Regions from separate parts of the Cytobacillus mangrovibacter genome, predicted to be linked through region 1. Evidence: predicted binding sites of a transcription regulator. Region 1 holds the regulator's gene; each other region holds the start of a gene.

Region 1 (8,121 bases):
GTGGTGTTGCAGCTAATAAGGGGCTGCGCTCAGCTTTACAGGAAGAGTTTGTTAAACTTCCTGAATGTGAGCTAATCATTCCTCCAATCACTTTATGTACAGACAATGCAGCAATGATTGCGACTGCAGGCAGTGTTTTATTTGAAAAAGGGGTTCGATCCACAATGGCTATGAATGCAAACCCCGGACTTGATATTGCTATCCACAATTACTAATCCTTTAAGCAAAAAAGATTTATAAAAATTACCACTTTTTTGTGGATAAAGGGAAAAATCAGAAAATTCCTGTGGGTAATGTGGATGAATAACCAATTTTTTGTGGATAATGTGGAAAAGTCTGTGGAAGGCTATTAATTCAGGCTGTTAAATGTGAATATATCTGTGGATAAAAAGAGGAACTTGGAGCATATCTCTCCAGTTCCTTTTTTCTGTTCTATTCATCTGATAGTTCTGTCCATTCCTCGACCCATTCATCTAATTTGCTTTTTGCTTCATTGTTCTTATTTGTAATCTCCAACACTTTTTCGTGATCTTGATAAACATCAGGCTCACATAAAAGCTGCTCATATTCAGCAATTTGAACTTCTAATTCCTCAATTTGCTTTTCAAGCTCATCTATTCTCCTTTTTCGTTGTCTTTCTATTTTTTGCACTTCTTTATTAAGCTGATAGCTGTTTTTCTCCTGGACTGGCTGATGTACCGCTGTGCCCTTTTGTAAAGGTTCTAATGCTCTTAGTTCTTCTTGTTCTTGTTTCTTTTCAATATAATAATCGTAATCGCCTAGATACTCTGTAGTGCCTTCTTTGCTAAGCTCAATGACCTTTGTTGTAATCCGGTTAATAAAGTAGCGGTCATGAGAGACGAAAAGAATGGTCCCAGGATAATGGATCAGTGCGTTTTCTAATATCTCTTTACTATCTAAATCAAGATGGTTTGTAGGCTCGTCCAGAATTAAGAAATTAGCTCTTTGCATCATTAACTTAGCTAGTGCTAGCCTAGCCTTTTCTCCCCCGCTTAAAGTGGAGACATTCTTTAATACATCATCACCGGAAAAGAGGAAATTTCCTAACACTGTCCGGATATCCTTTTCGGGCTTTAAGGGAAATTCATCCCATAGTTCATTTAAAACACGTTTATTCGATGAAAGCTCAGCCTGTTCCTGATCATAGTATCCGATGAAAACATTTGACCCATGCTGAAAATGACCGGCAATTGGAGAAAATCTGTCAATAATTGTTTTTAATAATGTTGATTTCCCAACACCATTTGGTCCGACAAGAGCAATGCTTTCTCCTCTTGTGATCCGAAAGGAAATATTGTTTGAAATCTCTTCCTCACGGTAACCAATCGCAATAGAATTAGCCTTCAACACTTCATTCCCTGATTGCCTATCAATTTGGAATCCGAAAGAGGCTGATTTTTCATCCCCTAGCGGCCGATCGATCATTTCCATTTTTTCAAGCTGTTTTCTTCGGCTTTGAGCTCTTTTCGTCGTGGAGGCACGTGTAAGGTTGCGCTGAATAAAATCTTGAAGCTTTGCCACTTCCTCCTGCTGTTTTTCATATTCCTTCATTTCGTGTTCAAAGTTTGCTGCTTTTTGATCAAGATAAGCGCTGTAATTTCCAGTATATTTACGGATGTAAAGTCTGGACAACTCGTAAACCTGTGAAACGACTTTATCTAGAAAATATCGATCATGAGAGACGATTAGAATGGCTCCATCATATCCCTGCAGGTATTGCTCTAACCATGTTAATGTATCAATGTCTAAATGATTGGTAGGCTCGTCCAAAATTAAAATATCAGGTTTTGTTAATAAGAGCTTACCAAGAGCGAGCCTTGTTTTCTGTCCGCCGCTTAAAGTAGATATTTTCGTATCATAACTGAAAGAATGGAAATTTAATCCATGGAGGACTGAACGGATATCTGATTCATACTGATAACCGCCTTCTTCTTTAAATTGGACTTGGCGTCTGTCATATTCCGATAGAATCCTCTCGTATTCTTGCTGATTCCTTAATGCATCTGGGTCAGACATACGTTTCTCTAGCGAGCGTATTTCTCTTTCCTGATTTTGAAGATGCTCGAATACAGTCAACATTTCATCCCAAATGGATCGATCAGACTCTAAGCCAGTATTTTGAGCAAGATAGCCAATTCTTACGTCTTTTGGTTTAATAATATCACCGGAATCATAAGATATTTGTCCAGCGATGATCTTTAACAGCGTGGACTTTCCAGCTCCATTTCGACCAACAAGGGCAATTCGGTCTCTCGTTTGTACTTCTAGCTTTATATTCGATAAAATAGGATCAGCACCAAAATTTTTGTTTAACTGGTTTACTTGTAATAAAATCATTCTCTTCACCTCTATAGTATAGAGTAAGTGTAACCCATTCATATATGATGGGCAATAATGGATGATTATGTGAAAGTGTAGGATTGCACAAAGTACATACAAATGGATAAAAATAGTGTATCATTTTGTTGAGAGGTGTTTCTATATGACGGATTTTACTCATTTTAATCAAGAAGGAAGAGCGAAAATGGTCGATGTTAGTGATAAGCCTGAAACTGTTCGGACCGCAATTGCTCATTCAAGTATTACCGTAAACAAAGAAATATACGAAAAAATTACTTCAAATAAAATGAAAAAGGGAGATGTTCTAGCAGTTGCTCAGGTTGCTGGAGTGATGGCATGTAAGAAAACATGGGAAATAATCCCGATGTGTCATCCAATTCCACTGACAGGAGTGGATATTTCCTTCTCTTGGAAAATAGATCAAGAGGAATATATTTTGTTAATAACTGCATCTGTTAAAACAAAGGGAAATACTGGGGTAGAGATGGAAGCGCTAACAGCTGCATCTGTTTGCTCCTTAACTGTCTATGATATGTGTAAAGCAGTCGATAAAGGAATGATAATAGGAAAAACCTATCTAGTTGAAAAAACTGGCGGCAAAAATGGGGACTATAAAAGAGATACGATATAATGGAACTTCGGGAGAGTGGATGAAAAATGTCGAATGAAACAGTGAAAATTCCGCAAGCAACTGCAAAAAGGCTCCCTTTGTACTACCGTTTCCTGAAAAATTTACATTCTTCTGGCAAACAGAGGGTTTCATCTGCAGAGCTAAGTGAGGCAGTAAAGGTTGATTCTGCAACCATCCGCAGGGATTTCTCCTACTTTGGTGCATTAGGGAAAAAGGGATATGGATACAATGTCAATTATCTTCTGACCTTTTTTCGGAAGACTTTGGATCAGGATGAGCTGACAAAGGTAGCGCTTATTGGTGTAGGAAATCTAGGTACAGCCTTTTTAAACTACAATTTTCTCAAAAATAATAATACAAAAATAGAAGTAGCTTTTGATGTAGACAAGAATAAAGTCGGCACAACCATTGGAGATGTCCCGGTTTATCATATGGATGATCTGGAGAAGATCATTAAGGAACATAATATTCAAGTAGCGATATTAACTGTTCCCGCCATTGCAGCCCAATCGATTGCCGATCGGATTGTTCAGGGGAGTGTAAATGGAATATTGAATTTCACCCCAGCCCGATTATCGGTTCCGTCTACGATTCGGATTCATCATATTGACCTAGCTGTCGAGCTTCAATCACTTATCTATTTTTTAAAGCATTATCCGACTGTGGATGAAAAAGAAGAGTAAAAGCATATAAAAAATGAGCCCCAATACGGAGGCTCATTTATTTTTTAGTTCCTTTTGCCACTTGAAATGAAAGGCAACCATACGGAGGCCACTTCCAAGGTCAAAGGTAGCAATAATAATGAGAAAGACTGTGAATAGGCCCCAGCCATTTTCCCTTTGGATGTTTTGAGTAGCTAAATAAGTAAAAAGGAGTCCAAGGATGATGTAAATAATGCCAGAAAAAAGTGGTGTTCTTCTCATAGTAATCCTCCAATAAAGGCTTGAAGTTTCTCCATTTCCTTTAGCCAGTTTTCAATTTTGTCCTGATTTAATTGGATTATCACAACAAATGTATTCATGGATACATGAGCAAAGATAGGAACGATAATCCTTTTTGTTTTGACATAAAGGAAAGCAAATGTAAAGCCCATAGCTGAATATAAAAGGGTATGCTCAACCTCTGTATGTGCCAGTGAAAAAATAATTGAACTGAATAAAGCAGATAAGAAGAAATTAAACCGTTTATGAAGTGCGCCAAAAATGATCTTTCGAAAAACTATTTCTTCAAGTATAGGTCCAATGATTGAGCTGACAATGATAACGGCTGGGAAAGTTTGGATTAGCATCATGATATCTTGTGTATTTTCAGATCCCATTTCAATTCCAAGCAGGTTTTCAATGTTTGCTGCAATAGTTTGGGCAAAAAAGGCTAGAAAAACTCCGCCAATTGCCCAAGCGATAGAAGAAGAGATGGATGATGCATCTCTTAGCTCTCGGACTGACTTCATCTCTTTTCGCAATAGTGCTAAGGTGATGATTATTGTAATGGTGAAGCTAATAACGATCCAATAGGCTACCGCAAGTATTTGCATATCTTCAAGATTTTTACCCATCAAATCGCCTGCATAGACGAGCAGTGGAACTCCAATGATACTCGAAAATTGCATGGCAATATAAGTAATAAGAATAATCCAGTATTCCTTTTTCAATATCTTGTCTCCTTAGTAAAAGTTGGTCAAGTTCATATACATCTATTTTACTCATAATAGGGTTTATGTTTCAATTAGAAGCTTTCAGTACCAATTTTAATTATTATAGCAATATACATTTAGAAGCTTTCATGAATATTTTTTACAAAAAAGTTGAGCTTCACTCTTGCAAATAGAATTCATATTCTTTAATATAATAATTGTGTTAGCACTCAGACAGATAGAGTGCTAATAAATAATATTACATATATATTGAGGAGGTTGTTTCACTTGTTAAAACCACTAGGTGATCGAATTATTATCGAGCTTGTTGAAACTGAAGAAAAAACTGCAAGCGGCATCGTTTTGCCGGACACTGCTAAAGAAAAGCCTCAAGAAGGTAAAGTTGTAGCTGTTGGTACAGGCCGCGTTCTTGAGAATGGTGAGCGTGTAGCCCTTGAAGTTGCTAACGGCGACCGCATTATCTTCTCAAAATATGCTGGAACAGAAGTTAAATTCGAAGGCAAAGAATACTTAATCCTACGCGAAAACGATATTCTTGCTATTATTGCTTAATTAACTAACAGTACAAATACGTTAAGATAACTTTTCATAATTCTAGAGGAGGTTTTTTACAAATGGCAAAAGAGATTAAATTCAGTGAAGATGCTCGCCGTTCAATGCTTCGCGGTGTGGATGCACTTGCAGATGCAGTAAAAGTAACTCTTGGACCAAAGGGACGCAACGTGGTTCTTGAGAAAAAATTTGGTTCACCGTTAATTACAAATGATGGTGTAACAATCGCGAAAGAAATCGAATTAGAAGATGCTTTCGAAAACATGGGTGCTAAGCTTGTTGCTGAAGTTGCAAGCAAAACAAATGATGTTGCTGGTGACGGTACAACAACTGCAACAGTTCTTGCTCAAGCAATGATCCGTGAAGGTCTGAAAAACGTAACAGCTGGCGCAAACCCAATGGGTATCCGCAAAGGTATCGAAAAGGCAGTTGCAACAGCAGTTGAAGAATTACAAGCGATCTCTAAACCAATCGAAAGCAAAGAATCAATTGCACAAGTTGCTGCGATTTCTGCTGCTGACGAAGAAGTAGGTCAATTAATTGCTGAAGCAATGGAGCGCGTTGGCAACGACGGCGTTATTACAATCGAAGAATCAAAAGGCTTCACTACAGAGCTAGATGTAGTAGAAGGTATGCAATTTGACCGTGGATATGCTTCTGCATACATGGTAACAGATACAGACAAAATGGAAGCTGTATTAGACAATCCGTACATTTTAATTACGGATAAGAAAATTTCAAGCATCCAAGAAATCCTACCTGTTCTTGAGCAAGTTGTTCAACAAGGCAAGCCATTATTGCTTGTTGCTGAAGATGTAGAAGGTGAAGCACTTTCTACACTAGTAGTGAACAAACTTCGCGGAACATTCAATGCAGTAGCTGTTAAAGCACCTGGATTTGGCGACCGTCGTAAAGCAATGCTTGAAGATATCGCTATTCTTACTGGTGGTGAAGTGATCACTGAAGAATTAGGCCGTGATCTTAAATCAGCTACAATTGAATCTCTAGGACGCGCTTCTAAAATTGTTGTAACAAAAGAAAACACAACAATCGTTGAAGGTGCTGGAGACAGCGCACAAATCGCTGGTCGCGTGAACCAAATTCGCGTTCAAATGGAAGAAACTACTTCTGAATTTGACCGTGAAAAATTACAAGAGCGCTTAGCTAAATTAGCTGGCGGTGTGGCAGTTGTTAAAGTTGGCGCTGCAACTGAAACTGAACTAAAAGAACGCAAACTTCGCATCGAAGACGCCCTAAACTCTACACGCGCAGCGGTAGAAGAAGGAATCGTTTCTGGTGGTGGTGTTGCCCTTCTTAACGTATACAATAAAGTAGCAGCACTTCAAGCTGAAGGCGACGTTGCTACAGGTATCAACATCGTATTACGTGCGATGGAAGAGCCAGTACGCACAATCGCTCACAATGCAGGCCTAGAAGGATCTGTCGTTGTTGACCGCTTAAAGCGCGAAGCAATCGGAACAGGATTCAACGCTGCAACTAACGAGTGGGTTAACATGGTTGAAGCTGGAATCGTTGATCCAACAAAAGTAACACGTTCTGCTCTTCAAAACGCTGGATCAGTAGCAGCTATGTTCTTAACTACAGAAGCTGTTGTTGCTGACAAGCCAGAACCTGCTGGTGCAGGCATGGGTATGCCTGACATGGGCGGTATGGGTGGAATGGGCGGCATGATGTGATAACCGCTCAATCCCTTGGTATATAAGGGTCTAAAGTGATTTTGCTAACAAATTGCTAACATTAGGTAAACATAAGAGAGGCTTCTTCAAAAGTTTATCCAACTTTTGAGAAGCTTTTTTGTGTTATATGTTCACTACATTCTCTCGGGTACAAACTTACTAATTAACTCTTGTAATACGTAGTAGACTATTTACTGCGCACAAGAACCAACTGCTCATGGATTAGAAAATTTAAGCAATTCTTTACACTTGTTTTGCTATTTTTAAGTATGATTTACTTGTGTGAAGTGCTTCACTTAAGGAAGAGAAAAGACATTCCTTTGGAATGTCTTTTTTAACAGATATTTTCTTTAGCAGCAATGTCTCTCACAACATCTTCTAAAGTAACATTTCTTAAAACCTTCTCCATTGCCAATTGGGCAGCTGTGAATAATGGTTCAATTGTATTTTGTATGTTTCTTCCTACAAGACAATCAGGATGTGAACTTTCGTGTATGCTAAACAACTCTTTATCTTGTACAACATTCACTGCCTTATATACGTCGAACAAGGTGATACTAGATAATTTCTTTGCGAGTTTAGCACCTGCAATTCCCGGATTTACTTCTATCAAACCAGCTTTTTTTAACATCCCCATTAGTTTTCTTATAACGGCTGGGTTCGTATTAACACTCTTAGCTAAAAATTCAGAAGAAGTAACTCCTTCATTATTTAATTCAATTAGAGCCAATATATGAATTCCTACTGCAAATCGACTGCTGATGGACATGTTCAGTCACCGCCTCTATTAATTAATATTTATATTATTGTTTTTCTTCATCATGTAATTATTTTGATTACAAGTTTTATTATACCAAAATATAGCCAAAATAATATATATCATTTAACCTGTTGACAAAACGGTTACATGTAACTAAAATAAATACATGTAGTCAAAATTGTTACAGATAAAACTTATACGGAGGGAATATTAATGAAAATTTTAGTTACTGGAGCAACGGGAAAATTAGGTTCAAAAGTTGTAGAATCGTTATTGAAATCAGTACCTGCAAATAATCTGGTGGTGAGTGTCCGAAATCCAGAGAAAGCAAAAGACCTTCGTAAACGTGGAGTGGAAGTTCGTCAAGGCGATTTTGACCGTCCAGAAACATTAGATGATGCCTTTACAGGGATTGACCGCCTATTAATAATTTCAGCCGATGGTGACAATGAAACAAGAATTCATC
Region 2 (8,121 bases), on a different contig from region 1:
TAAGGCAGATCTCCATCCCCCCATGTGTATGTTCCTATGAAAATGCAGTCATATGGTAAAACGATATTTCCCTCTATTTTATCAAGGCATTCCATTTCCACTTCACATCCTGTCAAAAGGAGACTTTCTTTAAGAGCATTTGCGATATCTTCTGTATTACCAGACATACTGACATATCCAATAAAAAACTTCATCATCACAACCTCCTACTGATAATCATTTTCATTCAATCAAATAATAAGTGAAAATGATTATCAATGTCAATTGTAATTTTATAAAAAGATAATTTGGTCATTCAAATACTGCAACATCCACTTAGGTGCTTTTTCCCCCTCAACTATTTACACCACACCAATCAAAAACGATATGGCTATCAACTTGACTCTGATAATAATTTTCAATTAAAATATATTTAGTGATAATGATTATCATTATTAGAAATACTACTCCTAATGAATGTTTTACGAAGATCCTTTTACATATTGAAAGAATAAAAAAGTAGGTTGTGAAATTACAGGTGATTTAAGTTTATATTAAATGGATAAAGGGGAAGTATGTATGTGGAGCTATAAAAATATCCAGTTAGAAGATTCTCAAAAACAGGACACTTCGTTTTTTTACGAGGAGGTAAGAGCATGATTCAATATTTCATCGCAACAGAAACCTTTACACATCAAATTGAATGTTTTTGTCCAGGTAGTATACATGCAACTACCATAACGATTAACAAAATGGATATTATAGAAGTCATTAATCAACAAAGCTTCGCATTTAATAATGGATGGTATGTTCTAGCTATACTCAATAGCCATGGACATTTCTATATAGCCCTAGAAGATTTGGATCAATATTTTCACTTAGGAAAACTTGTCACTGAATTTGACTTGGGATTGAAATTAAACTATTTACGTTTTCAAATCGATCAGGCTCTAGAAGTAAGGGATGAGGAATTATTTTTAACTCATACAAAACAATTAAAAGAATCTAGTGATCTTAAGCTGAGATTAGAGGGCTTTTTAAATAATACAGTTATAAATCATTCGTAATAAATATTAGGTACTCAAAGTCACATTTTGGAGAGAAAATATAAATGAATAATATTTCAAATAGAACAATAGGTAATGAAAAACAGCTAATCATTCAGCAGCTGCTAAACATGGAGTTTTATAAATCATCTGATGATCGTCAGTTATACGAGTTAACATTACAAGAATTAAAACATGAATATTATAAATATCTAGAAGGCAGTTAAAGCTAATAATTAGTAATTGGATTCGTATAAAGAGTTCAATTACATAACAAAAGTTGGGATAATACAACATAGATATTATCCCTAAAACAGCGCCTTATCGAATAGGATTCTCAAAGTTCCAGTTAGTATAAATTACTGCTGCAGTAACTGGATCTGCGGACGTATCTTCTGTAAAACCACCTATTAGATTGCCCACTCTAAATGTAGGCTCAAATAATTGTTCTTCCTTAGATGGTGCTGTTGGACCATCTATCCCCAATTCTGTTTTATCTGTGACCACTACTTCCATTCCGTTATCCAACGTAAAGCTCAATCCATCTTCTCCCACTTCTGTTATAACTCCTTCAATATTAATCATTGCTTTTGCAGCAGGTCCTGTATTATCCACCACAATTCTTTCTGTCAAATCTAACTCTGCATCGTTGTTTATATTTGTTAAAGCCATCACAGCAATTACGGCACAAGCTACTAAACCCCCAACCATTAATTTTATATTTTTCATAAAGACCCTCTTTTCCTTTTGTTCATATTCCATCATCTCTTTTTGCATTTTGCTCTTAAATTCTTCGGAAGCATGAATCTGCTTCATCACTTTCTTATAAGCACTCATCACACTTAACTCCCTTCTTCTAAAATGTTCTTTAGCTTCATCCGCACCCTTCTCAGCCTTGAACCTACGGTGTTTACTTTCATCTCTAATAAATTAGCAATTTCAGCAGTCGTGTAGCCTTCATAATAATGTAAATAAACAATTGCCCTCTCTTTTTGATCAAGTTCGAAAATCTCAGGAAGAACGATCTGTTCCTCTTTTGCGATAAACGTCATCTCTTCTGTTATCGGTATCGTCTTCTTGACGCGGGAGGATTTAAAGTAATCCTTGCATTTATTAAAAGTCACTTTGATGAGCCAAGCCTTTAAATGTTCTTCATTATCGAAGGGCTTTTTCTGTCTCATAAGTGTCATATAGACCTCTTGAACAATATCTTCCGCCTCAGACATATTCTTTGTCTGTTGCACAGCAATTCTTATTAAGGTGTCACTATAAGTTTGAACAATCTCATGAACACGTAAGCCGGCGAACGTTTTCATACCCAACCTCCTTCACTTCATAATACGATTCAATTTCGTTTATTCGTGCAACAGAAATTTTTTTCACAGAATAATTTTATAAACAAGCTATTCCTTTACGAACTTTAATAGAAAAAGGAGAGAGAATTCATCAGTAATAGATAAATCCTCTCTCCTTCATAGGTGAAGTATTTAGTGTTTAAATTTAGAAATTAATTTATTTAACTCTTCTGCCATAAACGAAAGGGACTTTGCTGATGCAGAAATTTCCTCCATCGAAGCTAATTGTTCCTCTGTAGATGCTGCTACTTCTTCTGAATTTGCAGCATTAACCTGCGCAATTTCAGCTAGCTCATCCGTGGTCGATGTAACCTCCTGAACTGCTGCATTCATTTGTTGAGCAGTTGAAGAGATTTCATCCATTTGAGGAGTGATCTCTTTTGTACTCTTGAGAATTTGATTAAATTTCTCTATAGCTTCGTTAGATATTTCTACCCCAGCTTGGACATCACTTGTTACAAGAGCCATAACTTTAACGGAGGTTTCTGTATCATTTTGAATTCCTTGAACAATATCGTGAATTTCCCTTGCTGACGTTTGAGATTGTTCAGCAAGTTTCCGTACTTCGTCAGCAACAACAGAAAATCCTTTACCATACTCACCAGCTCTTGCTGCTTCAATTGCTGCATTTAAAGCAAGAAGATTGGTTTGATCCGCAATCCCAGTAATCACATTTAAAATGGAACTGACTTCCTTAGAGCGCTCATATAAGGATTTTATCATTGTATTGGATTCCATTACGGACTTATGAATTGAATTCATCTGATTAACGGTATTGGTAACTGCCTGTCCCCCTGCCTCTGCTTGGGTAGTTGTATGATGAGCAAGTTTTGATACTTCTATGGAGTAATCTGTGATTAGAGACATACCTTCAGAAACATCGGCTATAATCCGGGAGTTATGATCCACTCCAGTTGTTTGTTTCTCCGCACTACTTGCCACTTCTTGAATAGCAGCTGATACTTGTTCTGTTGCCTCGGCCGTATGTTCAGCACTTGCCGTTAGTTCTTCCGCAGATGCTGCAACCCGTTCGGCACTTTGTTCTACTTCTCGAACCAATATTTTTAGACTCTCCTGCATTTCATTAAAGGCCATTGCTAACTGGCCAATTTCATCATTGGACTGAACTTGAATATGCTCTGTCAAATCCCCCTTACTAACTGTTATCGCCTTCTCTTTTAACACCTTAAGAGGTCTAATGATTGATTTTATGATAATGAATACTAAAAAGGCACCTACCAGCAAAGCAATCACAATAACAAGCATAGTTTTTTTCAAAATGGGAGATGCTGCATCACTGATCTCCGATTGTTTTATGCCTCCTGCTATTTTCCAACCTGTCAATTGGTTAGTAGAAAAGGCCATTATTTTTTTTGCACCCTCAAACTCGTATGTAAATTTCCCTTTTTCTTGTTCGTACATTTTATTATAAAATTTTTCTTTTCCTTCACTTCCAGCCTCTATTTTAGGATGTGCAATGTATTTCTTTTCATTATCTAAAAGAAAAGCATACCCTTCATCACCTATTTTGACTTGTTTTACTAGCTTTTGGATGTAATTTAAATCTATATTGACTGCCACTACCCCTGACCCGTCTTGAGTGGTACTCATAATAGTTACGACCAAATCTCCTGTACTAGCAGATTTACTTGGATTTGATACAATTACTTCTCCTTTATTTTTCATTGCCTCTTCGTACCAATATCTTTCTCTTGGATCATAATCGGGATCCATTTTTCTCTTTGGTTCTTGAATGAATAAGCCCTCGTCTGTTCCAACAAAAACACTATCAGCTTCGGGGTGTAAACTTATATACTGATCAAGAAGTTGACGTATGCCTGGACTACTGTCTCCCTGATACTGATTTGATGAGATCCTTTTGGAAAGTACATCTATATCATGTCTTTTAGTCTGTATAGTATCATCAATAGACGTATTTAATAAATCGATAGTCCCAGAAAATCCATCCAATATCTCTTGTTCAACAGCATTCTTTGCAGTTGTATACGATAGCGATCCTATAATAATGGCAGGAACTATTAATATGAAGGAAAAAGCTAAAATTAATTTTGGTTTAATATTTCTAAAGATATTTTTCAATACAGGAACCTCTTTCTCTACTTTTCTATTGTTATCATTTTACTTCCATTTCCAAACACCAAGTATTGCTTACATTAAAAGCTTTGTTAATCAATATTGTTGGTGCAGAAAATCGCCATTGGTGTACCCGCTCATTAAGTTATTCATTCGAATAAAACGCATTCGAGTGCACACCAATGGCTCTTTATCAACATCAAACATTAACAAAGCCAAATTAAAAAAGACTATTCTCGGAATAGAATAGCCAAGCTTTTTTTAAAAATTTATAATCTCGTATTCACTTGTAGGTTAACTTGTTTCAAAGGTTATAAATATTGCTCCCTTTTCAACCAATAATATAGGGTAAATTACATAATCTTAAAAATTATAAACTCCCCACCAGATGTTTCAACAAATTTTAACACGTTTCTACATTTATATACTATCTAACTTACACATTCTTCATTAAAAATTCACAACTTTGTCAAAAGTACTATCACTAAAAAGGCTGGGACAAAAATTTTTCAGCAACTAAAAAAGCCGAACTATTATTAGAAATGCTAACACAGCATTCTGCAATAGTCCGGCCTTCTCTATTTAGATAATAGAAAATGAATTTATCATTCGGCTTTTAACAAAGCTAAATTAGTTATGTCCCAGCCTCTTTCACATTTGTAAATATATATCTATCATTTGAGGGCAGGTCTTGGTAGAGAAAAAGGAGCGATAACCGTATCCTTTCTTCTTCATTTCATTTGCAACATACTTCTTTTCATAGAAAAGTGCCTTTTTATATATGGGATAGCAAATCTATCAAGTCCGTAGTAATACCTTCCTTTTCCAATAAACAGCAGAATCATTGCTAGCACAAAAAGCTTTGCATCTAGACTAGCTAATCCCATCCCCGCCATTATAAAGTTCAGATTCATAAAGGCACCACCAATTAATGCTGGAATTGTCGCTAGCCCTAAGATTAATCCTAAGCCAACAAGAAACTCTCCCCAAGGGATGAGGATGTTAAAAAACTCTATATTCGGTAATGCAACTCCTTTGAGAAAACCGGCATACCACCCTTGAACTGTAGGATTTTCAATTGTTCCTTGTAAAAATCCACCTGCATCAAATCCAGAACTAATTTTATAAAAACCTGCTTTGATCCATTGAAATCCTAACCAAATTCGTAATATAGTCAAAACGAATGCCACTATTGGTCCATTTATATGTTTTTTCATAATGAGTTTCCTCCTTTAATTGTGAATCACTTCACAATAATCATTAAAAAATTTTAAGTTAAGCTATAGTAATTAAAAGTTTGTGAAATTATTCACTTGTCTTTATACACATATTTACTTATTTCTTAATCTTCTCCCCCGCAAATTACTAATCATCATATGAATGTTAATAAAACCATGATGGCCTGTCCCCTTTTTTCATTTGTATACATATATTTTAACGAGCCCATTCATCTATTTCCTTGATTTAGATCAATTTTTTTATGAAGTTGTTTTATGGAATAATCATTAGGAGTGCTCTTATGTTACATAAGGAAACATGAGAGGAATAATATCGCTACATGATTTATTGATAAATTTGGCGCTGACCCTTTATTGATCTCCGAACTTCTCATAAAAAAAACCAACTCTCACTTAGAGAATTGGTTTATACATCATCCTTTTTTCAATTGCCCACGAATCACTCCGATAATGGCTGGCAACACAGACACAAAAATAATGGCTAAGAGAACCGTTGAAAAATTGTCTTTTATAATTGGGATATTGCCAAAAAAATAGCCTAGGATCGTACAGATGCCCACCCATAAAGCAGCACCCGTCACATTATAAATCAAGAAATAACGATAGTTCATTCGGCTCGCCCCTGCAACAAAAGGAATAAATGTGCGAATAAACGGCATAAAACGAGCGATTACAATTGTTTTTCCTCCATGCTTATTAAAGAAATCCTCAGCCTTCTTCATTTTATCTTGGTTAATCAATCTTCCCATAAAACTATTATTTGAGATGGTTGTCCCTACTTTCCTGCCGATATGATAATTGACTGTATCTCCAATTACCGCCGCGGCAAAAAAGAAAATGAGTAGTAAAACAATGTTAAATGCCCCCATCGCAGCAAGAGCACCACTAGCAAATAATAAAGAATCACCTGGCAAGAAAGGGAAAATCACAACACCCGTTTCCACAAATACGATTAAAAATAAGATTCCATATGACCAACCGCCGAAATTTTTGATGATTTCAACTAGATGTTCATCAATATGTAGGATGAAATCAATGATATTTTGAATTAATGTCAAAGTTGTACCCACTTTCATTTATATATATATTCTCATATTATTTTTTTCTAAAAGCCATTAAGAACACTCTCTTTTCCCTATAAGTTATTCTAGCATATTTAGCAAATAAAAGATCGTTTCCCCTTTATTAAAGGAAAAAGTATCCTCTCTCCGATGAACGGAAGGTCTCATAAAATCATCCTGAAACGACAAAGGACAGTACTGTAAACAGTACCGCCCCCTATTATCAATTTCTATCTCTAACCATCTGTGTATCCCGTATATTTTTCTGGATGGTGATTGCCGCAAATAGACTAAGTACAAATGACATAGCATAAAATCCCTTTTCACTTAAAATGATGCTGCCGGCATTATAAAGTCCAATCGCCATCAAGGAAATAGCAATAATCACCGCAAACCAGCTAAGCCCGTAATAGATACCGGAAACAGGGATATCCTCTTCCTTATCCCTAACCGCTTTTTGCAGTGATACAGCTGCATACAATCCGAATACCAATAAAGCAAAGTAGTACCCCTTCTCATTTAGTTCCATTCCCACATTGAACAGGCCAATCAGATAGGCGGAAACACCCACCACTAAAGCTGCCCAGCTTGCCCCTTTAAAGGCGGCAGTCGGCTCTCCTTCTTTTCTTTCAGGCTTTATCTTTGGTTTCTTTTCATCACTCTTCATTAACGGGTTTTCATTCAAATCAGACATTAGTCGCTCCCCTTTACTGTCATTCAAAATGCAGATACCTTCACTCCTGCTATAAGAAACATTATAGCGATTTTTTACATATTTTGTTTACTATTATTGAATTAATTTATACTTTTTACCACATTAAATAGTCCTATTTTAAAGGTATTGATTGGAGTGGAAATTTATGACACAGTATGTGAGACCACTTATATCAAGGACTAGTTGAACTGATCAAACAGCAGCTCCTTTTTTAACAAGGTCACTCATGTTCCTTTACAGTCACTTGTCTATCTATAATTTTACTTGGCAAATAAAAAAGGCTAGAGGTTCTCTAGTCCTTTTATGGTGCCATTTATAAAGAGTGTGCAAAATAAGTTATTATTCGTTGCTAAAATCATAAATTCATGTACCTTTAATGCTCTGCTTTAAGAGATTATTTGTGGTACGGTTCAGCGTAATGTACCTAAATGAGGTTTTTAAAAAGCAAATTCACATGCTTTTTTTAGAAACTCATTTTCTATTACGCCTCCCTAGCCAAATGTGCTGGCTCCACCATCTCAAAACACAAGCTTCCCTAACGGCAGAAACTGCCGGGACAGAGTGCCTGTCCCTTCGTCCCACCTACAAATAATCCCCCTGTAAAACAACTCTTTCGTTTGGAACCAAGCAAAT
Region 3 (8,121 bases), on a different contig from region 1:
TACAGTACACTTTTATTAAGGTTATCAGCTTTATTTGCTTTAATCGGTGCTTTTTTAGGGTCGCATATGGCAGGTGCAGGCAGTTATGCCTTTAGACCGATCCATGCACATTTATTAGTTGTTGGCTGGTTAACACTATTTGCATGGGCAGTTTATTATAAAGTATTCACACCGAAGATGGGGATTCTTGCAAAGCTTCATGTTTACTCAGCAATTATTGGTTCAATTGGTTTAACAGGGGGAATGGCTATTTTTATCTTCAAGCCAGTATTTCTTCCTGAGGCAGTAAACACAATGATCTATATTGTAGGGGGCTCCATACTATTACTTAGCTTTTTATTCTTTTTCTTATTAACATTTACGAAAGAAAAATAGAAAAGGAAAGTGCTTGGGGAACCAAGTGCTTTTTTCTATTTGAAAAAATAGCATGTATGTCAATCTGCTTATGATTGTTTTATTTATTCATATTTGTTTCATACAAGTTTGATAGTATAATATGATGTAATTAAGTAATGCAAAGAAGGCGGGGGTGGCATTATTAAAATTTGGCAAAAAGTATTCATACTGCTATCCATCATTGCCGTCGCCATTATTGTTTTTTTTAACTCAGAGCTATACGAAGTGTTAAAAGCTGGTGAAATTGATTCAATTACATCTTTTCTTGGCAAAAATTTATTTTATACACTTGCTATAACCTTCATCATTATGATAATCCAAAATTCGTTTACACTAATTCCCCTGCTATTGATTATTTCTTTAAATATTGCATTGTACGGCTTTTTCTATGGATTTATATGGAGCTGGATTACAAGTGTTATCTCAAGTTTGATCGTCTTTATAGGAATTCGATTTGGCTTTCAAGAGTGGATATTGAAGAAGGTAAAACCAGAAATGTTGAACAAAGGGAAGGAACATGGTTTCTTGTATGTGCTTCAAGCAAGAGTATTTCCATTTATTCCGACAAGTTTGATTAATATTACGGCTGGACTAAGTCCCATGAGATTAAAGGATTTTATTTTCGCAACGATTATTGGGAATTTTGTTTACTTTTTTGTATTATCATTGATTCCAGCAGGTCTGCTTTCAGGAAAAATAAATGAATATGTACTTGGGATTCTTGCATTTGTATTTATTTTTTTCGTGTATTTTTTTCTGAAGAAATACTATAAAAAAAGTAAGGCTATGCTCCTTAAGGATAAACAATAGCTTAGTAGCGTTGTGCAGTACAAACTGAATAATAAACACTGTCAGTCCTAGTCAAAAAGAATGATTTAGGACTGACTGCTTTTTGATAAAATAGAAAACTACTTGCATAAAGTTTTCCGACTATTTATAATAATCTTAACAGATGGATTTTTACAAAATTGTTACAAACCTTAATATTCTGCAACTATATATCTACAAAAGTGCATATAGTATGTAATTAATGAGAAATAATTACTAGCTATTAAATACAATACATAGAGCACAAGGTTGCATTATTAAGTTAGTAGCAATAGTAAAGACTGTTTGGGAAAAAAATAGGGGGGAAAAACATGAATAAGAGATTATCGGTCTTTTTTAGTATGCTGCTAGTGCTTAGTATGTTTCTTGCAGCTTGTGGCGGCGGTGGAAGCAGCAGTGAGCCTGCATCTAATAACGAAGAAAAGCCAGAAGCTAATGAACCTGCTGAGGAAAAGCCAGATGTTGCACAGAATCTAAGAATTAACATTAATACTGAACCACCTTCTTTACACCCTGCTTTAGCAAAAGATACTACTTCTGGGGCAGTACTACTTCAAACATTTGAAGGATTAACTAGAATTAACCAAGAAGGTACACCTGAAGAAGCGATGGCTGAAAAGATTGATGTTTCAGAAGATCAGAAGGTCTATACATTCACAATTCGTGATGCGAAATGGTCTAATGGAGATCCTGTAACAGCAAATGACTTTGAATATGCATGGAAATGGGCGTTAGATCCAAACAACCAATCTGAATATGCATACCAGCTTTATTATATTCAAGGTGCAGAAGATGTTAATTTAAATGGTGGATCACCTGATAGTCTTGGTGTGAAAGCTTTAGATGAGAAAACGCTAGAAGTAACACTTCAAAACCCAACTCCTTTCTTCTTAGAATTAACAGCATTCTACACATATTTCCCAATTAACAGCAAAATAGCTGAAGGGAATGCTGATTGGGCACATGATGCTGGTGATAACTATACATCTAACGGACCTTTCGTTATGTCTGAATGGTCTCACAGCGACAAAATTCTTCTTAAAAAGAATGAAAATTACTGGGATGCAGATACAGTAAAATTAGATACGATTGAAATGATTATGATTAATGATCCAAATACAGAATTATCTATGTTTGACAACGGTGAACTTGATTGGGCTGGAGCACCAACTGGTACTCTTCCTACAGATGCTATGCAAGCTTTAAAAGATTCTGGCCGTTTGACAACTCAATCAATTGCTGGTGTTTATAATTACAAATTCAATACAAAAGCAGACGGTCCAACAAGTAATTTAAATATCCGTAAAGCTCTTGCACATGCAATTAATCGTCAGGAATTAATTGATAATATCCTTCAAGGTGAACAATTACCGGCAATGGGTATCGTACCGCCGTCTATGTTCCCTGAGAATGAAAAAGGACATTTCCCTGATAATGATGTTGAAGCAGCAAAAGAATTTTTACAAAAAGGTTTAGAAGAGCTTGGACTTAGTGATCCTTCTGAACTTCCTGCTATTTCTCTTTCTTACAACACATCTGAAGCACATCAAAAGATTGCTCAAGCAGTCCAAGATATGTGGAAGCAAAACCTAGGTATTGAAGTTGTTCTTGATAACTCAGAATGGGCTGTATACCTTGATAAAGTACACGCATTAGATTATGAAGTTGCTCGTATGGGTTGGTTAGGAGACTTTAACGACGCTATCAACTTCCTTGAAATGTACCGTGATGCCGATGGCGGTAATAACGATACTGGATGGGAAAGCAAAGAGTTCCAAGATCTTCTTGCTAAATCAGCAACTGAAGGCGATCATGATGCTCGTCAACAACTGTTAAAAGATGCTGAAAAAGTGTTCATGGCAGATATGCCAGTTGCACCAGTTTACTTCTATACAAACAACTGGGTACAAGTGGAAAACTTAAAAGGTGTTACTGTTTCTGGACTTGGAGATGCACAATACAAATGGGCATATTTCGAGTAAGCAATAATTAACACAACAAAGGCTGTCGAGATTACTCGACAGCCTTTGCTTTATAAAATATTTAGTTTTTAAAAGTTCTTACACTTTTCTTCTTAAGATACGATAGAGTCCCTTGGATTCATTTTTCCCTTAGTTAGCTTGCGGATAAACGGAATGACAAAGCGATCAAGACCAATTTTCCCTGCGTTATATCCTGCAACTAGAATGAAAATTGTTAGTAAAACCATTTGGGCATTTGTACTTACTGTTCCAGAGAAAAGAAATGCAAAATTCATCATCATTCCGAAGAAAGCAGCAGCTGTTGTTAAGCATCCGAGTATTAATCCAAGTCCAACTAATAATTCACCCCATGCAACAAGAAAACTGAATAAACCAGCATTTGGAACGGCGACTCCTTCTAGAAAGCTTGCCCACCAGCCTTGAACGGCGGGATTTTCTCCTGATGCTTTGGCAACGGCCCCCTGTAAGAATCCAGAAGCATCAAATCCATCTGCTACCTTATGAAAGCCTGCAGTTAACCAAGAATAACCTACATAAAGACGAATAATTGTTAGTAAACCAGCTGCAATTTGATTTTCTCTAAGCCATTTAATAAACATAAATCTCGCTTCCTTTCAAGAAGTATTTAATTTCTATATATCTATATTTACAAAGTAACATGAATGCGCATGAAAAAAATAATGTTGTGAAGTTATTCACACAAATGATGAAAATTTGTGAACAATAAAATACAATTATTGATTTTGAAGGAAATTGATTAATCAATAGGAATTATCAAAAAAATATGTCTAAAATGTGATAAATATCATTGGTATTACTACTAATAATAAATTATAATAATTATAAATAGTAAAAGGGAGGGAGAGGCTTGGTTAGGATAACGGCAGCAGGTATCGGAGGGTTCATTCTTGTTTTCATCGAAGCCTATATCGTTTTGTTTATTAAAAACTACCAAACAATTGAATTTGGAGGAGTTGGCCCTTTTATATCAGTATGGGCGATGAACTTTTTTCTTCTATTTTCAATCCTCACCCACATTAAGCTTTGGTATGATAAACAAGAGGTAGCAAGAGAAAAAGCAACTTCTAGAACAATGGACTAAATAGAAAGATAATAAGAATGGACGCTATGAAGACGCTGACTGATGTTAGTGTTTTTTCTTTTGACTTTTTCACTGATTATTCATAAAAAAATGAAATGATTGTGAACATTAATTTTCAATTATAGGATATATAGGTAAAAAGTATTACAATATTGGAATTAGGATAAGGAATAACGATATAAAAAGGTGTGGGGCCATGTGGCAAATAGCAGTATTAGGAATAGTGGGAATAATGCGAAACAATCATCAGCACCGTTCACTTCTTCAAAACTAACTTATTCTATATTCCAAAATATGAATGAGGGTTTAGTTATCACTAATACTTATGGAAATATCCTCAATGTCAATCAAGCATTTTGTACCATCACAGGATATTCTGCACCCGAACTATTAGGGAAAAACCTTAATGTCATAAAATCTAATCTTCACGATCAAACTTTTTACGAACAATTATGGAATAGGATTACTACAGTAGGGAATTGGAAAGGCGAAATTTGGAATCGTCATAAGAACGGGCGCTTGTATCTCCAAAAGCTCAGTATTATTGCTATACGGGATGAAGACGACAAAATTATTAACTATATCGGGGTAGCAACGGATATCTCAGAAGAAGAGAAGCTGCGAAAAGATATTATTAGAACAGGAATCCTACAAAGAACCTTACTGCCTTCAACACTTAATCTGCAAATGATCGAGATTGACACAGTATTTACTCCGTTAAAATATCTTGGCGGAGATTTCTTTGATTATTATTGGGATTCAGAGAAGAGTGTTCTCTCAGGTTATATCATTGATATTATGGGGCACGGTGTGACCGCGGCTTTTCAAAATTCTGTATTGAGGGTTTTATTTCAGCAAAACTTTGATAATAGAAGCACGCTTGTGGATGTGCTTTCAAATATTAATCGAGAATCAATGAATTACTTTTTAGAAGATACTTTCGCAGCAGCACTTTGCTTTCGAGTGGATATGCGAAATGGTTTATTAACCTATGCTTGTGCTGGAATAAACAAGTTTATAAAAATGCCAATCAATGGACAAATATCTATTATCAAACAAGCAGGACCATATTTGGGAATTTTTGAAGAGCCGATCTTTACTGAAAAGACAATCGCAATTGAAACAGGTGAATCATTTTATTTTATGACTGATGGGTTTATGGATTTATTTGAAATAGAGAATCCTTTTCAATCGATTGATTTAAAAAAGAACATTAATTCGTTAAGAGAAATAAGTACATATCATTTAAGAGATGATGCATCCGCAATCGGGATTTTTCTAAAACACGTTGGAGGATGGGTAAAATGATTGAATATCAGCTTAGATTTAAAACACAAGATGAATATCGCAAGCTACGAGGTTTAATTAAAAATGATATATATAAGATTCTAGGCGAAAGTGATTCATTTCTTATGGAGATAGCCATTAATGAAGCGGTTAATAATGCTCTTTGCTCCAATTCTATGAAATTGATTACAATTAATATTCGTGTAAGCTCTGGCAAACGGCTGATTATACGAATCAAGGATCAAGGAAAGGGTTTTAATGTATGTAAAGCTTTAAAGGGAATTGCTAATGGCCCAGAGCTTTTATTAGAGAAAAGGCTTTCGAGTGATTCTGGGAGAGGAATTCCTCTTATTAAATTAGCTACAGATAAGATGTTCTATAATCGTGTGGGGAATGAACTGCTTTTAATGAAACGCATTGGTTCAAATCTAGCAAAAAATATAGACTCAAAAAGGGTTGAGGTGTTTGGATAGATGTCTAAACTAACAAAAAAGTTGGTATTTTCATATTTAATAATTGTCATAATAATGGCAGGGCTTGGCACTACAGCAATAGTAACGCTTTCTTCTATCAATCAAAATGGAATTAAGATGCATAATGATAGTGTTCTACCTTTAAGCCAGATTGCTGAAATTGCAAAGTACTCTGAAAACACCCGAGTCCAAATGGTTACTGCAGAAAGTAATAAAGACCCTGCACCAACAAAGATAGCAGAGGAGAATATTTTATATTTAGAAGAGCTTATTAAAGAGTATGCAAAAGGAAAAATGAATGAGGGAGAAAAGGCGAAATTTGTGGAGTTTCAAGAAAATTGGGCTGTCTTCACAGAACGTGTAGCGCTAAATATTGACCTCATTCGGAATGGGAATTATGAGGAAGCGAATAAGGGAATTAAACTTGGGAAGGAGCCCTTTAATCGCGCGAGTGACAATTTAAAAGAATTGATTCAAATAAAAAAGCAAATTGCTGAAGATATAATAATAGAAAATCAACAGGAGTACGACCAATCACGGCAGATTTTATTCATTATCATAGCAGGAGCTGTGATTCTTTCCATTGGTATTGGATTATTCGAAGGAAAAATGATTGCTCAGCCAGTTATGAAACTTTCAGCAAGGGCACATAGAATTGCAAAAGGTGATTTAACAGGTGAACTCATTCAGGTGAAAAATAAAGATGAAATTGGTGAACTAGCAAATTCATTTAATGAAATGAATACAAGTTTAAGAAATTTAGTTTCTTCTGTTTATCAATCTTCTGAAGAGCTTTCGGCTGTTTCTGAAGAGTTGGCTTCTTCAAGCGAGCAGGTCACAGCGTCTGCTACGGAAGTATCACTCTCAATGAATCAGGTCGCAGAGAATACCGAGAAGGGAAATCAATCGGTGATGGATGTAACGAAGGTTTTATTAGAGCTTTCGTCTCTCATTCAAATTGCGAAAGGAAAAGCATCCTCAGCTCTACAAAATTCACAAACGACATATATAACTGCAAATGAAGGCAAGGAAATTGTGAATCATTCTATTAATAAAATGGAAACGATTAGAAACCGAACGGCTCAAACAGAGGAATTAATTCAGACACTAGACCAATATTCAAATGAGATTGGTCAAATAACACAAATGATTACGAGTATTGCCGATCAAACGAATCTGCTTGCTTTGAATGCGTCAATTGAGGCAGCAAGGGCGGGAGAACATGGACGAGGCTTCGCAGTCGTTGCTGAGGAAGTACGTAAATTAGCAGAGCAATCCAATGATGGGGCCAATCAGGTTTCTGAGCTTGTTAGAAAAATATCGGGTAGTACAGGTGAGGCAGTACATGCAATGCAGGAGAATAGAATGGAAGTTGAGCAAGGTGTGAAAATTGTAGCACGAGCAGGCCATGCATTAGATCGGATTCTTACCGCTGTTTCAGAAACATCGAAAGAAGTAAGCGGCATTACAGATGTAACGGATGAAGAGGTTGCAAGTTCTGAGAAAATTGTTTCATTGATTAATGAACTCTCTACTGTCATGGAAAATACGACCGACAAAACGGAGGAAGTTGCTTTAGCAACAGAAGAATCAACAGCATCAATCGAAACTGTTTCAGGTAGTGCAGAAGAAGTAAGTGCGATGGCTATGGAACTTAAAACATCTGTTCAACTATTTAAAATATAAGGGGGTTTGCGAGTCATGATCAATAATATAGAAATTTCAGCAACCCATCCGAACCAGATTAAGGTCGTATTGGAAGGGGATTTATATGTTGAAGAAGCGACAGAGTTACGTGAAAGGCTTCTTCAGCAAATTGCTAAAGGGGTTAAGAACATAGATATTGTAATAAGCGGATTGAACTATATCGATAGCTCTGGATTAGGAGTGTTAATTGCTATTCAGAAAAGATGTATACAAAAAGGCGGCTCAGTAAAGATTCATGGGCTTCGTGGGAATATAAAGGAGCTTTTTGAATTAACCCGATTAAATAAAGTGTTTGATATTGAATAAATAATTTCTCGAAAAAAAACTGCTACTTATGCTCTTGAAG
Region 4 (8,121 bases), on a different contig from region 1:
ACAAACGAATGAAGGTAAAAATAAAACCAGGGTGGGATATTGATGTGATTCGTGAAATTCGTAGACATTTCCCTAATGTACCGCTGATGGTCGATGCAAATTCAGCATACAGTTTAAAAGACATAGATCTTTTTAAATCATTGGATGAATTCGATTTAATGATGATTGAGCAGCCATTCGCTGCTAATGACTTTATTGATCATGCACAGCTTCAAAAACAAATTTCTACGTCTATTTGTTTGGATGAAAGTATTCATTCGTATGAGGATGCACGAATCGCCATTGAACTACAAGCATGTGAAATTATTAATATAAAAAGCGGTCGTGTTGGTGGATTAACAGAGGCAAAGAGAATTCATAACCTATGTGAGGAAAACAAAATTCCAGTATGGTGTGGTGGCATGCTTGAAGCAGGAATTGGAAGAGCACATAATATAGCATTAACATCGTTATCTAATTTTACTATGCCAGGGGATACAGCAGGTTCATCACATTACTGGGAAAAGGATATCATTCATCCTGAGGTAGTGGTAGAAGGTGGATTTATTAAGGTACCAACTGGGTCTGGTATTGGCTTTGCTCCAGATACGGAGGCAATTAAGCGATTTACATCGAAAGAAATGATATTTTCATAAAAAACCTCCCAGGTATAGATGATTCCGGGAGGTTAAAGGGAAATTGCGAAATATTCAATTAATATTTCTCGGGAAAGCGCAGTTTCAGACATTTCCTGCTTAGAATCGTCATTCTATCAGTCTGAAATTGTCGCAAGGACAAGATGTTGTCGTTTCTTGAGGAAAATAGGATGTTACAGAGGGAACATAATCTTAAATGTGGTTCCCTCATTTTCTTTACTTTCAATTTTGTACTCTCCATTCATACGCTTAATGATATCAAAGCTAATCATTAAACCAAGACCAGTACCTTTTGTTTTTGTCGAATAGTATGGCTGGCCAAGCTGTTTAAGCTGAATGGAATCGATGCCAATTCCATTATCTTTAATATGAATAATAGCATGATCTTTTTTTCTGTATGCGTGCAGTTCTAAATTACCGCCTGAGGGCATTGCCTCAATTCCGTTCTTAAGTAGATTAATAAATAATTGTTTACACTCATTCGTATTTCCATTCATAAAAAGGTTATTTTCAATATTTGTTTGCAGTTTAACTTTAGACATGACTGCATATGGCTGCATGAATTCAGCAACATCAATTAATGTATCTGAAAGTTGAATAGACTCACATAATGGGGTAGTTGGACGTGCGAGTGATAGAAAGTCTCCAATAATTTTCTGTGTACGATCCAATTCATCAAGTGAAACAGAAATGAACATTCCTTGTTTGGAGGTTAAGTTATTTTCATCCTTCATGATTTGCAAAAAACCGCGTATTGTTGTCATTGGATTTCGAATTTCATGTGCAACTGAAGCTGCTAGCTGACTTACCGCATTCAATTTATCTGCATTCTGTAATTGCTCCAGCATAGTCAGCTGAAGCTTATTCATTTCGATTAAATAAATAATGATCGCCAGTGTTAAGAATGACACGATTGAGAACGAGAAAAGATAGAAAAAATCATGCACATGACCTGATTGTATGAAGGCAATTGTACGTGTGCATGTAATCAACATATAAAAAGATATACCAATAAACAATTTCTTCTTTATATCTCCCCGTAAATAACATTGATAAACGAAACCGAATAAAGGAATCACAACTAAATAATTGATAGTTAAGCCTACTAAACGATTAAACTCCCCAAATATATTAATTCCTATTAGTGCACCAATTGCAATTCCGCCCGCTAAAGGGCCAATATAGAAAAATGAGATAAAAATGGGAACGAACTTTAAATCAAAGGCCATTCCATCTGAGACCCGTACAGGAAAGGCCATTGATAGTATTAGTGAAAATATAATCGTCAGAAGAAAAACAGTATTTGTTTTTGCTCCTATTCTGTATCTGCTAAGGATAATATTTACTAACGGTATCATCATCATAATAAAGAAGTGAAAAAATAAATCTGCTACAAAATCCTTCAATCACACCATTCCTCCATGCCTAGTTGTTTCTTATTTAATTACACAAAAGGGAAGAGGAATCCTTTTAATTATGTAGATAATTGTTGAAAAATTAAGAAAAATAATCTCCTATTTTCTTGCAATAATCGACAAAAAACCAGCCCTTATTAAGAGCTGGTATAAATCCTATGCAAGAATGAGTTCTTTCTCATCAACAGCTAAAGTATTATCGGCAATTTCCTGTACCTCAGTACCCTCCAAAGTTTCTTTCTTCAAAAGGGCTTCTACTAATTTGTCAAATTGGCTGCGATTTGAACGAATCAGCATTTCTGACTTCTCAAGAGCTTTTTGGAAAAGCTCTTGCATTTTTACTTCTTTATCTGACTTGTTAAAGGTTAAAGTGAATCCATCATCAAGTAAGCCTGTATCAACCATTTGTTCAATTACCTGTTTCGCTTGCTGAACATCTCCACCCACACCGATGCTATGCTCACCGAGAATTAGTCTTTCGGCAACACCACCAGCTAAGATCATTGCTACTTGATCGAGCATATCAGTTGTGGTTGATAAATGCATTTCTTTTGGAACCGGTGCAACATAACCAAGTGCTTGTCCACGTGGAATAATAGTTGCTTTACGTACTGAACCAGGCTTTGTAATTGCCGCAACAAGAGCATGCCCTGATTCATGAATGGCCACTCGTCTTTTTGTTTCTGCATCCTGAAGTGCGCGGGTTGAGCTTCCCAGTACCGTTCTATCTAAGGCAAAATCAATATCTTCTTTCATAATACATTTCTGTCCATTTTGTACAGCTCTTCGGCTAGCAGTTTCAAACAATGATTGAAGATCTGCACCGGAAAAACCAGAAGTGCTTTCGGCAAGATTCTCAAGAGAACACATGACATTCTCAGCTAGTTTTCTATTTCTCGTATGAATCTCGATAATTTCTTTTCTTCCCTTCATATCTGGAAGAGGAACGTGGAAAGAAAAGTCAATCCGGCCTGGACGAAGAAAGGCATCATCAAGCATATCTTTACGATTTGTAGCAGCAATGAAGAGGATGCCATCGTTTGAATGTCCGCCATCAAGCTGAACAAGAAGCTCTGTTAACGTTTTTTCACTTTCTTCACCGCCATGCTGCTTTCTTTTACCAGCTAAAGCATCGACTTCATCTATAAACACGACAGCAGGTTTTTGCTTTCTTGCATTTTGGAATAGTGAGCGTACACGGGATGCACCAACACCAACAAACATTTCATTGAATGATGAACCGCTAGTTGAGAAGAAAGTTGCGCCAAGCTCCTTAGCTATTGCTTGTGCGAGCAATGTTTTCCCTGTTCCAGGAGGACCATATAATAAGATCCCCTTTGGCGGCTTCAGACCCATTTGAAGAGCACGCTCAGGTTCTTTTAAAATAGAAAGAGTTTGCATAATCTCATCTTTCATTTCACCTTGAATTCCTCCAACATCAGCAAGAGAAATAGAAGGAAGCGGCTTAGCCTTAGAAACACTTTGCTTCATTGTATTAGCAGCACCTAGTCCGCCTTTACCAGATTTATATAAATAAATACCTATCGCAATAATTAATATGACAAGCCCACCTAAAATCCATGGTGTGTATGGGCTGTTTGATGAAAATGTATATTCCACATGATAGTTTTCTACTAGTTTATCAATCATTTGACTATTTGGCGGCACATGTGAAATAAATTCACCTTCACCTGTTATAATGGTAAGTTTTCCATTTATCTGTTCATTAATCGTAACCATTTCCCCATTTTGTGAGTCAATTAATTCTTCAACAGAAGAAAAGGGGATTACTGCGGATTTATTTCCATTCTGAACACCTAAAAAAATGGCTGTTGCTATGACTAATAGGCCTACAATAATCGGAACAATTGTTGAAGCTTTTTTAAAATTTAATTTCAACTTTTTCCCTCCTCATTGTACCTTTTCATTATAAATACGAATAATTCATGTGAATAGTGGATGATTAATGTAAAAGATAGAAAATAATGGGCAAATAGCAAAGGTATCCTAATAAGTTTAATTTCTCCTTCACAAATGTTGGAAATCAAGCTATAATTACATAGGATAATTAAATAACGTAACCACAAGGGGAGCGTAAAGCTGAGAGTGAACAATTCATTGTTCTGACCCTTCGAACCTGTTAGATAATTCTAGCGCAGGAATGTGGATTGAATAGGTGTTTTGTTTTGTTTACTATTCTCCCCTTGAGGTGTCGTAACATTTGAAAAGGGGAGTTTTTTTTATGAAGAAATTAAGTTTAATCGCATTAATTGAGGCTTCGTTTTTTGCTGCATTTGCTATTATTTTGGATTTATTGCCCTCAATTAAGCCAACTCCAAACATATCAATCTCAATAGCAATGCTGCCCATCTTTATTCTAGCCTTTAGATGGGGATTTCGTGTAAGTGTGATTTCTGGATTTATGTGGGGTATTCTTCAAATAGTTATGGGGGATGCTTGGATTGTCACCCCTGTACAGGCAATTATTGAGTATGTTTTAGCATTTGCATTCATCGGTTTTGCTGGTTTATTTTACAACCCTATTCAAAAACATCTTAGATATGGGGAAAAGAAAATTGCCCTTGCTTGGATTGTAGCAGCAGTATTTGTAGGAAGTCTTGCGCGTTATTTCTGGCATTTCATTGCTGGAGTATTGTTTTTTGGTAGTTATGCACCTGATGGAATGTCACCGTTTCTATTCTCTTTTGCAGTTAATGGGGCGACCATGCTCGGCTCCTGGGTGCTATGTTCAATCGTTGTCGTATTGATTATATCAACTGCACCACAATTAATTATTAGAAAAAATGATTCTTTAGCTATCACTCAAAACAAAGCTTCCTAAATATATTTGATCCTCTCTTCATATGATAGAGAGGATTTTTTTTGCCAAAAATAGCTATACCATTAGAAATTCTTACAAATATGTGAACAAATATTGAAATCGAAATTTGAAATAGTAACTTGTTTTTTTTGACTCAAATGCTGCTCTAATGCACGTTTCATGCGTGTTTTATATCCATTATTATAGATGAATGGTCTTCATATAGTAAAAATATTCCTTCGGTTATTTGTCACATTCTACACATTAACAACATGTTAATATTGTAAATGCATCAACAAGAATATCTTTTAGATGTTGTGAAGTTGAAGATAAAAAAACTATGTACACATTTATATGAATGAAAGAAAGGAGCCCCCTTATGAAATTGAAATGGGCTGTACTAGCAGTATTTTTCACTATTGTCACTGTGTTAACGGGATGTGAACCGTTAATGATTTTCGATCCTAAAGGGCCTCAAGCTGAAAGGCAAGCAAATGACATTCTATTATCAATTGGAATTATGTCGGTAGTTGTTATTGTTGTTTTTGCTATTTTAATATATGTGTTGGTGAAATTCCGTGCTTCCAAACAAAGTGAAGACTATGAACCACCTCATATGGAAGGAAACCCATGGGTCGAAGCGATTTGTGTTGGAATTCCTATAATCATTGTTGCCTATCTATCATTTGTTTCTGTTCAAAGTAACTACATTGTTGAGTCTGCTCCGAAAGGGTATGAAGAAAAAGCACCATTAGTTGTTTATGCTTCATCATCAAATTGGAAATGGCATTTTAGTTATCCTGAAGAAAACATTGAAACTGTCAACTATTTATATATACCGACAGACAGAGCACTTGAATTTAAATTATATTCAAACGGACCGATTACAAGCTTCTGGATTCCACAGTTAGGCGGTCAAAAGTATGCGATGGCTGACATGATCACTACATTGCACTTAGCGGCTGACGAACCAGGCGAATACATGGGACGTAATGCTAACTTCAGCGGAAAAGGATTTGCTGAAAATGCATTTAATGTCACTGCCATGTCTCAAAAGAATTTTGATGAGTGGGTTGAAGAAGTAAATGAAACGGCTGATCCACTGACAGAAGAGAAATATGATGAATTATTAGAGCCAGGCCATCTTGGGCAAATGACATTCACTGGAACTCATTTAGAATTTGCACCACCACCAGAGCATGATCATGGTTCATCACACTCTGAATCGAATGAAGACACACATAAAGAACATGAAGAACATTCAAAATCAAACGATCCTGAAGAAGGTCATTCAAGCCATAACCATCATTAAGAATGGGACACAGGAACAGGTTCATTATCCGAGCTAATTTTGTTTGGACATGGGATCTGTTCCATTCGAAAGGAGAAATATACGGATGGAATTCTTTGAACGTTTTGCTATACCACATCCAAGTCCGGCAATTTATGCGTCTATGGTTGTTATTGGACTTACGGTAATCGCAATAATTGCTGGATTAACTTATTTTAAAAAATGGGGATATCTATGGCGTGAATGGTTAACAACGGTTGACCATAAACGAATTGGTTTAATGTATTTAATCTCTGCATTGCTGATGCTTTTCCGTGGTGGAGTAGATGCCATCATGATGCGTGCACAGCTTGCTACACCTGATAGTAAATTACTTGATGCACAACACTATAATGAAATATTTACAACTCACGGAGTCGTAATGATCATCTTTATGGCGATGCCGTTTATCTTTGCTTTTATGAATTACATCGTTCCATTACAAATTGGCGCACGTGATGTAGCGTTCCCACGTTTAAATGCGATCAGTTTTTGGTTGTTTTTTATGGGAGCCATGTTATTTAACATCTCATTCGTCATTGGTGGTTCACCTGATGCCGGCTGGACATCTTATTTCCCGCTTGCAGGAACGGAATTTAGTGAATCAGTAGGAACAAATTATTACATGATTGCCATTCAGATATCTGGGCTTGGTTCATTAATGACAGGTATCAATATGATCACGACAATTATGAAAATGAGAGCACCTGGCATGACATTAATGAAAATGCCAATGTTCACATGGTCTACTTTAGTAGCTAACCTAATCATTGTTACTGTATTCCCAGTATTAACAGTAGCACTAGCGATGGGAACTATGGATCGTCTGTTTGCAACCAATTTCTTTACAAGTGCAAACGGTGGGATGGATATGCTATGGGCGAACCTATTTTGGGTTTGGGGACATCCTGAAGTATACATCTTAATATTGCCAGCTTTCGGGATTTACAGTGAAATTATCTCAACTTTCTCAAGCAAGAACTTGTATGGCTATAAATCAATGGTCGCTTCGATGGTTATTATCTCTGTACTCTCATGTTTAGTATGGGCTCACCATTTCTTTACAATGGGTCAAGGGGCTGCATCGAATAGCTTCTTCTCGATCACAACGATGGCGATTGCTGTACCAACAGGGGTTAAGATTTTCAACTGGTTGTTTACAATGTGGAAAGGGAAGATTCGCTTTACCGTCCCAATGCTTTATTCAATTGGGTTTATTCCACTATTCACCATTGGTGGTATGACAGGGGTTATGCTTGCGATGTCAGCAGCAGATTACCAATACCATAATACAATGTTCTTAGTCGCTCATTTCCACAATACAATTATTCCTGGTGTTGTATTTGCGATGCTTGCAGGCTTAACGTATTATTGGCCAAAAATGTTTGGATTTATGTTAAACGAGCGAATTGGGAAATGGACATTCTGGCTTCTTTCAATTGGATTTGTTCTTGCATTCTTCCCAATGTATATTACTGGATTAGACGGGCAAGCACGCCGAATGTACACATATTCAGAAGCAACTGGATATGGAGCATTGAATATGCTTTCATTTGCTGGAGCAGGAATTATGGCGATTGCATTTGCTTTAATCGTCTACAATGTTTATTACAGTATTCGTTATTCACCAAGAAATATTGGATCAGATCCATGGGATGCACGTACATTAGAATGGGCTACAAATACACCAGTTCCAGAATATAACTTTGCGATTGCACCAGAAGTTAATTCAATTCAGCCATTCTGGGATGCTAAGAAAAAGGGACATACCTTATTCCCAGCTAAGTTAGACAAAATTCATATGCCAAATAATAGTGGCATGCCGTTTATCCTATGTTCAATCTTTTTCGTATGGGGCTTTTCATTTGTATTTGCCATCTGGCCGCTTGTAATAATCTCAACACTGGGTATTTTTGCTTG

Evidence for each region. The regulator Rex, encoded in region 1, represses fermentation and respiration genes when NADH is low (regulators of the CRP and FNR family bind a similar motif). The targets are predictions, from matches to a motif close to TTGTGAAATATTTCACAA.
Region 2: ACFYKT_RS15215 (DoxX family membrane protein) is a predicted target of Rex. The motif match lies at 5,711-5,728, and genes of this name have one in related genera.
Region 3: ACFYKT_RS05800 (DoxX family membrane protein) is a predicted target of Rex. The motif match lies at 3,890-3,907, and genes of this name have one in related genera.
Region 4: qoxA (cytochrome aa3 quinol oxidase subunit II) is a predicted target of Rex. The motif match lies at 5,119-5,136, and genes of this name have one in related genera.

Annotation. Positions count from the first base shown of each region.
Region 1 is NZ_JBIACJ010000016.1:51,206-59,326, reverse strand. It holds gene tsaD (tRNA (adenosine(37)-N6)-threonylcarbamoyltransferase complex transferase subunit TsaD) at 1-215, shown strand, start outside; gene ACFYKT_RS19910 (ABC-F family ATP-binding cassette domain-containing protein) at 433-2,358, opposite strand; gene moaC (cyclic pyranopterin monophosphate synthase MoaC) at 2,504-2,992, shown strand; gene ACFYKT_RS19900 (redox-sensing transcriptional repressor Rex) at 3,019-3,675, shown strand; gene ACFYKT_RS19895 (YdiK family protein) at 3,709-3,915, opposite strand; gene ACFYKT_RS19890 (CPBP family intramembrane glutamic endopeptidase) at 3,912-4,643, opposite strand; gene groES (co-chaperone GroES) at 4,914-5,198, shown strand; gene groL (chaperonin GroEL) at 5,261-6,895, shown strand; gene ACFYKT_RS19875 (Rrf2 family transcriptional regulator) at 7,230-7,664, opposite strand; gene ACFYKT_RS19870 (SDR family oxidoreductase) at 7,869-8,121, shown strand, end outside.
Region 2 is NZ_JBIACJ010000008.1:57,401-65,521, reverse strand. It holds gene ACFYKT_RS15245 (flavodoxin) at 1-197, opposite strand, end outside; gene ACFYKT_RS15240 (IDEAL domain-containing protein) at 636-1,046, shown strand; gene ACFYKT_RS15235 (Fur-regulated basic protein FbpA) at 1,091-1,252, shown strand; gene ACFYKT_RS15230 (hypothetical protein) at 1,347-1,862, opposite strand; gene ACFYKT_RS15225 (RNA polymerase sigma factor) at 1,868-2,341, opposite strand; gene ACFYKT_RS15220 (methyl-accepting chemotaxis protein) at 2,513-4,480, opposite strand; gene ACFYKT_RS15215 (DoxX family membrane protein) at 5,206-5,691, opposite strand; gene ACFYKT_RS15210 (DedA family protein) at 6,126-6,770, opposite strand; gene yiaA (inner membrane protein YiaA) at 6,997-7,467, opposite strand; gene ACFYKT_RS15200 (DUF6985 domain-containing protein) at 8,071-8,121, opposite strand, start outside.
Region 3 is NZ_JBIACJ010000002.1:468,293-476,413, forward strand. It holds gene ACFYKT_RS05785 (hypothetical protein) at 1-375, shown strand, start outside; gene ACFYKT_RS05790 (TVP38/TMEM64 family protein) at 622-1,206, shown strand; gene ACFYKT_RS05795 (peptide ABC transporter substrate-binding protein) at 1,536-3,206, shown strand; gene ACFYKT_RS05800 (DoxX family membrane protein) at 3,299-3,805, opposite strand; gene ACFYKT_RS05805 (hypothetical protein) at 4,075-4,308, shown strand; gene ACFYKT_RS05810 (SpoIIE family protein phosphatase) at 4,507-5,616, shown strand; gene ACFYKT_RS05815 (ATP-binding protein) at 5,613-6,068, shown strand; gene ACFYKT_RS05820 (methyl-accepting chemotaxis protein) at 6,069-7,754, shown strand; gene ACFYKT_RS05825 (STAS domain-containing protein) at 7,770-8,081, shown strand.
Region 4 is NZ_JBIACJ010000001.1:29,648-37,768, forward strand. It holds gene menC (o-succinylbenzoate synthase) at 1-635, shown strand, start outside; gene ACFYKT_RS00175 (ATP-binding protein) at 809-2,041, opposite strand; gene ACFYKT_RS00180 (AAA family ATPase) at 2,207-3,949, opposite strand; TPP riboswitch at 4,127-4,229, shown strand; gene thiT (energy-coupled thiamine transporter ThiT) at 4,293-4,892, shown strand; gene qoxA (cytochrome aa3 quinol oxidase subunit II) at 5,251-6,183, shown strand; gene qoxB (cytochrome aa3 quinol oxidase subunit I) at 6,269-8,121, shown strand, end outside.